One region of the Klebsiella africana genome, then DNA from elsewhere that is predicted to be linked to it. Evidence: predicted binding sites of a transcription regulator. Region 1 holds the regulator's gene; each other region holds the start of a gene.
The links. Region 1 encodes PurR, which represses purine synthesis genes. Its sites were predicted from a motif close to CANGCAAACGTTTGCNTG; they were not measured.
Positions count from the first base shown of each region.

Region 1 (2,271 bases):
AGCCTGCTTGTGTTTCGGCACGACGCTGGCCGCCACCACCGATCCCAGGCCGAAAAAAGCGCCGTGGTTGAGGCTGGTAATAATGCGCGACAGCAGCAGCGTGGTGTAATCCGGCGCGATGGATGACAACAGGTTGCCGACGGTGAAGATCCCCATCAGAAAAATCAGCGCATTGCGCCGCGCGCGATGCGACAACAGCAGCGTCATCAGCGGTGCGCCGACCATGACGCCGATGGCATACGCACTGATCAGCATTCCCGCTACCGGTATTGAGACGTCCACACCTTTCGCAATCACCGGCAGCAATCCCATAGGGGAGAACTCGGTGGTACCGATGCCAAAGGCGCCGATCGCCAGCGCGAGTAAAGGAAAGTTGATTTTCATTCAATGACTCCATCAGACCGTCAGAGAGGACGGCGTAACATCAGAAGTCAAAAGCATGACATCAATCACAAAAAAACAAAAGTGAACGAAATGACAAAAGATTTTTGCAGAATTGATAATAATGACAGGATATGGGGAGGAAGCTGCGCTCCTCCCTCAGCGAAACATTAGTGCAGAATGGCGGTCAGGCTGAAAGCGACAATCACGCCGAGAGCAATAATCGTGGTGATCAGCGAAAACTTTAAATTGGTATCCATCATTTTTCCCTCTGGTTATCCCCACAACAAAAGTGAGCTTGCTCATTTTTGCACAAAAAATCGCAAAAATCTTCCGGGATTTAGGGCGATGCACATTTTTGCTCTTCCACTTTGCCCCAAGATCGGACAAAATCCCACGCTAATTTAAAAGCGTATCGGCCATTGACCCCTTCCTGTCGTTCTGTGTCGTTTTCCCGACGTGATGCAATGTTGAAAATTGTATTCAGGGTGTGTGTAGGCAAACGTTTACGTATCGATGTTCAGGCGATCAGGTCAAGGCATGGAGTGAGATGTAATGGCAACTATTAAAGATGTAGCGAAGCGCGCAAACGTTTCCACTACAACCGTGTCACATGTAATTAACAAAACCCGTTTCGTTGCCGAAGAGACGCGTAACGCGGTATGGGCGGCGATCAAAGAGCTGCACTACTCGCCGAGCGCCGTAGCGCGCAGCCTGAAAGTCAATCATACAAAATCGATTGGCCTGCTGGCGACCAGTAGCGAAGCCGCCTATTTCGCTGAAATTATTGAGTCCGTTGAAAAGAGCTGCTTCCAGAAGGGCTATACCCTGATCCTCGGTAATGCATGGAACGATCCGGAAAAACAACGTGCCTATCTGTCGATGATGGCGCAAAAGCGCGTCGACGGCTTGCTGGTGATGTGTTCCGAGTATCCGGATTCGGTTCTGAGCATGCTGGAAGAGTACCGCCATATTCCGATGGTGGTGATGGACTGGGGCGAGGCGAAAGCCGACTTCACCGATGCGGTCATCGATAACGCCTTCCAGGGCGGGTATATCGCCGGCCGTTACCTGATTGAACGCGGCCACCGCGAAATCGGCGTGATCCCCGGACCGCTGGAGCGCAACACCGGCGCAGGACGCCTGGCCGGCTTTATGCAGGCGATGAAAGAGGCGCATATCAGCGTGCCGGAAAACTGGATTGTGCAGGGCGACTTCGAGCCTGAATCCGGCTACCGCGCTATGCAGCAGATCTTAAACCAGCAGCACCGTCCGACGGCGGTGTTCTGCGGCGGGGATATCATGGCGATGGGGGCCATCTGCGCCGCAGACGAAATGGGACTGCGGGTGCCGCAGGACATTTCGCTGATCGGTTATGATAATGTGCGTAACGCCCGCTATTTCAGCCCGGCGTTAACCACCATTCATCAGCCGAAAGATTCTCTGGGCGAAGCCGCATTTAACATGCTGTTGGATCGTATCGTCAACAAGCGCGAAGAGTCGCAGTCTATCGAAGTGCACCCTCGTCTGGTTGAACGCCGTTCGGTAGCGGATGGCCCGTTTGTCGATTATCGTCGTTAAGGCCACTGGCGGGCGCGGATCACTCCGGCGCCCGCAGCCACTCCCGATTCAGCGTATCGCTGTCTCCCAAATAGTCCAGCATCCAGTTTAGCGCCGGTGAAGCGTCATTCTGCTGCCACGTCAGGCAGCAGGCCGCATCCGGGAACGGATTTTCCAGCATCAGCGCAGTCCATTCGCCGCGATCTATCCACGGACGGGCGAAATGGCTCGGCACCATGCCAACGCAGAGGCCCGCCGACAGACAGGTCGCCGACGATTCCCAGTCGGGCACGACCACCCGCTTCTGATTATCCAGCAGCCAGGTTGTTC
Region 1 is NZ_CP084874.1:2,258,666-2,260,936, reverse strand. It holds gene LGL98_RS11000 (MFS transporter) at 1-384, opposite strand, end outside; gene cydH (cytochrome bd-I oxidase subunit CydH) at 552-644, opposite strand; gene purR (HTH-type transcriptional repressor PurR) at 937-1,962, shown strand; partial or broken gene punR (DNA-binding transcriptional activator PunR) at 1,985-2,271, opposite strand, start outside.

Region 2 (2,271 bases), 2.6 Mb from region 1:
TACAAGACTCTAGCCTGCCAGTTTCGAATGCAGTTCCCAGGTTGAGCCCGGGGATTTCACATCCGACTTGACAGACCGCCTGCGTGCGCTTTACGCCCAGTAATTCCGATTAACGCTTGCACCCTCCGTATTACCGCGGCTGCTGGCACGGAGTTAGCCGGTGCTTCTTCTGCGGGTAACGTCAATCAACAAGGTTATTAACCTTATTGCCTTCCTCCCCGCTGAAAGTGCTTTACAACCCGAAGGCCTTCTTCACACACGCGGCATGGCTGCATCAGGCTTGCGCCCATTGTGCAATATTCCCCACTGCTGCCTCCCGTAGGAGTCTGGACCGTGTCTCAGTTCCAGTGTGGCTGGTCATCCTCTCAGACCAGCTAGGGATCGTCGCCTAGGTGAGCCGTTACCCCACCTACTAGCTAATCCCATCTGGGCACATCTGATGGCATGAGGCCCGAAGGTCCCCCACTTTGGTCTTGCGACGTTATGCGGTATTAGCTACCGTTTCCAGTAGTTATCCCCCTCCATCAGGCAGTTTCCCAGACATTACTCACCCGTCCGCCGCTCGTCACCCGAGAGCAAGCTCTCTGTGCTACCGCTCGACTTGCATGTGTTAGGCCTGCCGCCAGCGTTCAATCTGAGCCATGATCAAACTCTTCAATTTAAGTTTGATGCTCGTGAATTAAACTTCGTAATGAATTACGTATGTTCACTCAGAGACTTGGTATTCATTTTTCGTCCGAGGACGTTAAGAATCCATGTCACTTTGAGTGCCCACACAGATTGTCTGATAAATTGTTAAAGAGCAGTTGCGACGCGCTTTAGCGCTCTGTCGCGAGGTGGCGTATATTACGCTTTCCTCTTTCAGAGTCAACCCTGAATTTCAGGATTTTTCTCTTCAACCGAACCGGCTGTTTGTGTGAAGTGATTCACATCCGCCGTGTCGATGGAGGCGCATTATAGGGAGTTCTCGAGCGTCCGCAATAGAAAAATGGCAGAAAAATGACTGACTGCTGCATTCCCCAGCAAAACCCCGCTTTATACCTCGTTACACACAGAATTATCCACAGGAGAGCGTAAAAACATGACCGCTAGCCCCGTGGATCGCCAGCTATATAGAAGGAGAATCACCGGCCTGGAGAGAAACATAAAAATTCGCGAGCGTTGCGCAAACGTTTTCGTTACAATGCCGCGCTATGACACGGATGCCCGGTTGGGTGCGTTAGGTGAGTTTTTAGGCAAAAACTCACCTAACGCTCTCTGTAATGTTCAAATCCTGGGGATTTAATACCATGCAACAACGTCGTCCAGTCCGCCGCGCTCTGCTCAGTGTTTCTGACAAGGCCGGTATCGTCGAATTCGCGCAGGCGCTTTCCGCTCGTGGTGTCGAGCTGCTGTCCACCGGCGGCACCGCTCGCCTGCTGGCAGATAAAGGTCTGCCGGTAACCGAAGTCTCTGACTACACCGGTTTCCCGGAAATGATGGATGGACGCGTGAAGACCCTGCATCCGAAAGTGCACGGCGGCATCCTCGGTCGTCGCGGTCAGGATGACGGCATCATGCAGCAGCACGGGATCGCGCCTATCGATATGGTGGTCGTTAACCTCTACCCGTTTGCCCAAACCGTCGCTCGCGAAGGCTGCTCACTGGAAGACGCGGTGGAAAACATCGATATCGGCGGCCCGACCATGGTCCGCTCCGCAGCGAAGAACCATAAAGATGTCGCTATCGTAGTGAAGAGCAGCGACTACGAGTCCATCATTAATGAGATGGACGCTAACGAAGGTTCCCTCACGCTGGAAACCCGCTTCGATCTCGCCATTAAAGCCTTCGAACACACCGCCGCGTATGACAGCATGATCGCTAACTACTTCGGCAGCATGGTTCCGGCCTATCACGGCGAAAGCAAAGAAGCCGCTGGCCGCTTCCCACGCACCCTGAATCTGAATTTCATTAAGAAGCAGGATATGCGCTACGGCGAAAACAGCCACCAGCAGGCTGCCTTCTATATAGAAGAGAATGTCAAAGAAGCCTCCGTGGCGACCGCCACTCAGCTGCAGGGCAAAGCGCTCTCCTATAACAACATTGCCGATACCGATGCGGCGCTGGAGTGCGTGAAAGAGTTCAACGAACCGGCCTGCGTTATCGTTAAGCATGCCAACCCATGCGGCGTGGCCGTCAGCGACTCGATCCTCGACGCCTACGATCGCGCTTACAAAACCGACCCAACCTCCGCGTTCGGCGGCATCATTGCCTTTAACCGCGAGCTGGATG
Region 2 is NZ_CP084874.1:4,942,455-4,944,725, forward strand. It holds rRNA gene LGL98_RS23725 (16S ribosomal RNA) at 1-661, opposite strand, end outside; gene purH (bifunctional phosphoribosylaminoimidazolecarboxamide formyltransferase/IMP cyclohydrolase) at 1,290-2,271, shown strand, end outside.
Region 2: purH (bifunctional phosphoribosylaminoimidazolecarboxamide formyltransferase/IMP cyclohydrolase) is a predicted target of PurR. The motif match lies at 1,163-1,180, and genes of this name have one in related genera.

Region 3 (2,271 bases), 2.6 Mb from region 1:
GTACCGGTGGCGTCAAAGACCGCAGTCATCACCAGCGCCAGCACGCTTGGCAGCACGACCGGGTTTAGGGCACCGACGATATCCAGGCTGCCGATCAGCGAGTTACCCTGCGCATCGCTCAGGGATGGCATGGCGAAAACCCCGGAAAAATGAACGTTGGGATCGAAAATCAGGCCGACAATCGACACGCCAATGATGGTCAGCAGAATACCGCCAGGCACCTTCATCTTTTCCAGACCGATGATCACCGCAAGACCAATCAGCGACATTACCACCGGGAAGCTATCAAATTTACCCAGCGCCACCGGCAGACCGTCCAACGGGTTTTTGATCACCAGGCCAACGCCGTTGGCAGCAATCAGCAGCAGGAACAGGCCAATCCCGATCCCGGTACCGTGCGCCACGCCCTGCGGCAGGTTGCGCAAGATCCAGCTGCGGATGCCGGTTGCGGAAATCACCGTAAACAGGACACCCATCAGGAATACCGCGCCAAGGGCTACCGGAATACTGATCTGCTGCCCCAGCACCAGGCTGAAGGCGGTAAAGGCGGTCAGCGAGATGGCGCAACCGATCGCCATTGGCAGATTCGCCCACAGCCCCATCGCCAGCGAGCCAACGCCCGCCACCAGACAAGTGGAGACAAATACCGCGGCCGGCGGAAAGCCCGCTTTACCGAGCATACCCGGCACCACGATGACGGAATACACCATCGCCAGAAAGGTAGTAAGACCTGCAACAATCTCCTGACGCACGGTGCTGCCGCGCGCAGAAATTTTAAACCAGGCGTCTAATGAACCGCCGGTACGCGCTGAAGGCGTAGACATAGAAAACTTCCCCTGAAAATTTTTATCGTTCGTGGGTATGCGTGGTGGACCCTCCACTGCCAGTTAAACGCGATCTCCTTGTACCGAATTGCAACGCAAGGGGGGCTGCAAAAAAGCAAACGTTTAACTCCGCGCATACACTACGGTGGTCAACCTTGTCGGCTCCCCCCGGGTAGCAGAAAAAAGCGGGAGCAAAGCAGAAAGGCAAACGATTATCCGGCCTTTAGATAACCCTTTTCAACCGATGTTTATCGTATTTCGCTAAATTTCGCTTATGACGAACAGAAAATAACCAGCAGATGCGCAAACGTTATCGTCTATGCGCAATCCGCTAACATTTTTTTAGTGAGTTGCTTTCATTTAGCCGGGTCATCGGATCCGCTAATACTTCAGGTGCCGGGTAAAGAAAAGGGGCCGCCACGCTCGATGGCCCGTTGCCAGGCCGGACGCTGTTCCACCCGCTGACGCCAGGCCTCGATATGGACGAGGTCATGCATACCGCCGCGGGCTAACAACGCCATCACCGGGAAGCTCATCTGAATATCGGCCATGCTCAGCCGCTCGCCAGCAAACCATGGCCGCGTGGCAAGATGGTCATCAATAAAACGCGCATGGGTGGCCAGCTGCGGATCGAGCCACGCTTTTTGTATGCCCTTACCCAACAGCGAGCCTAATGAGCGGACGCCAAAGGGCACGGGGGGTTTGCCCAGGCTGGCGAACACCAGCTTCATTAACAGCAGCGGCATCAGCGAGCCTTCGGCATAGTGCAGCCAGAAGCGGTACTGCAGTTTGTCGTCAATTCCCTGCGGCTTCAGCAGCCCACCGCTGTCCCAGGTCTCCTGCAAATACTCGAGAATGGCCCCGGACTCCGCCAGCACATAGCCGTTGTCTTCCAGCACCGGCGATTTCCCTAACGGATGGATTTTCTTCAGCGCCGCTGGCGCCAGCATCGACTTTTCCCGCTGATAGCGGACTATCTGATAAGGCAGCTGCAGCTCTTCCAGTGCCCACAGTACGCGTTGCGATCGTGATTGATTAAGATGATGTACCGTCAGCATGGGCCTCTCCCGTCGTTTGTTCAAATTAACTATAGGAACAGGCGCTCATTGCCGGGAAAATTTCGGCAAAATAATGAGAAAAAAACGGCGGCAGCTGCCATAGTTAAAGTGTCGACGCAAACCGGAACCTCCATCAACAGATTGCGCAATACTGAGGGGCGCCGACGTCGGGGGAAACCCTCTCGTGAACCAGCGAGATAATGCGAAAGACCAAGACCGGAAAACAACTAAAGCGCCCAGTTGTGGCGCTTTAGTTTTATTACTCCTCTTCCAGCAGCCGGGCGCCGGTCCCCTCTTCCCCCAGCTTATCGCCTGGGTTGCGCAGCGGGCAGTCGCGTCGTGATAAACAGCCGCAGCCGATACAGCCGTCGAGCTGGTCGCGCAGCGCC
Region 3 is NZ_CP084874.1:4,857,790-4,860,060, forward strand. It holds gene LGL98_RS23350 (NCS2 family permease) at 1-824, opposite strand, end outside; gene LGL98_RS23355 (glutathione S-transferase family protein) at 1,214-1,882, opposite strand; gene soxR (redox-sensitive transcriptional activator SoxR) at 2,142-2,271, opposite strand, start outside.
Region 3: LGL98_RS23350 (NCS2 family permease) is a predicted target of PurR. The motif match lies at 937-954, and genes of this name have one in related genera.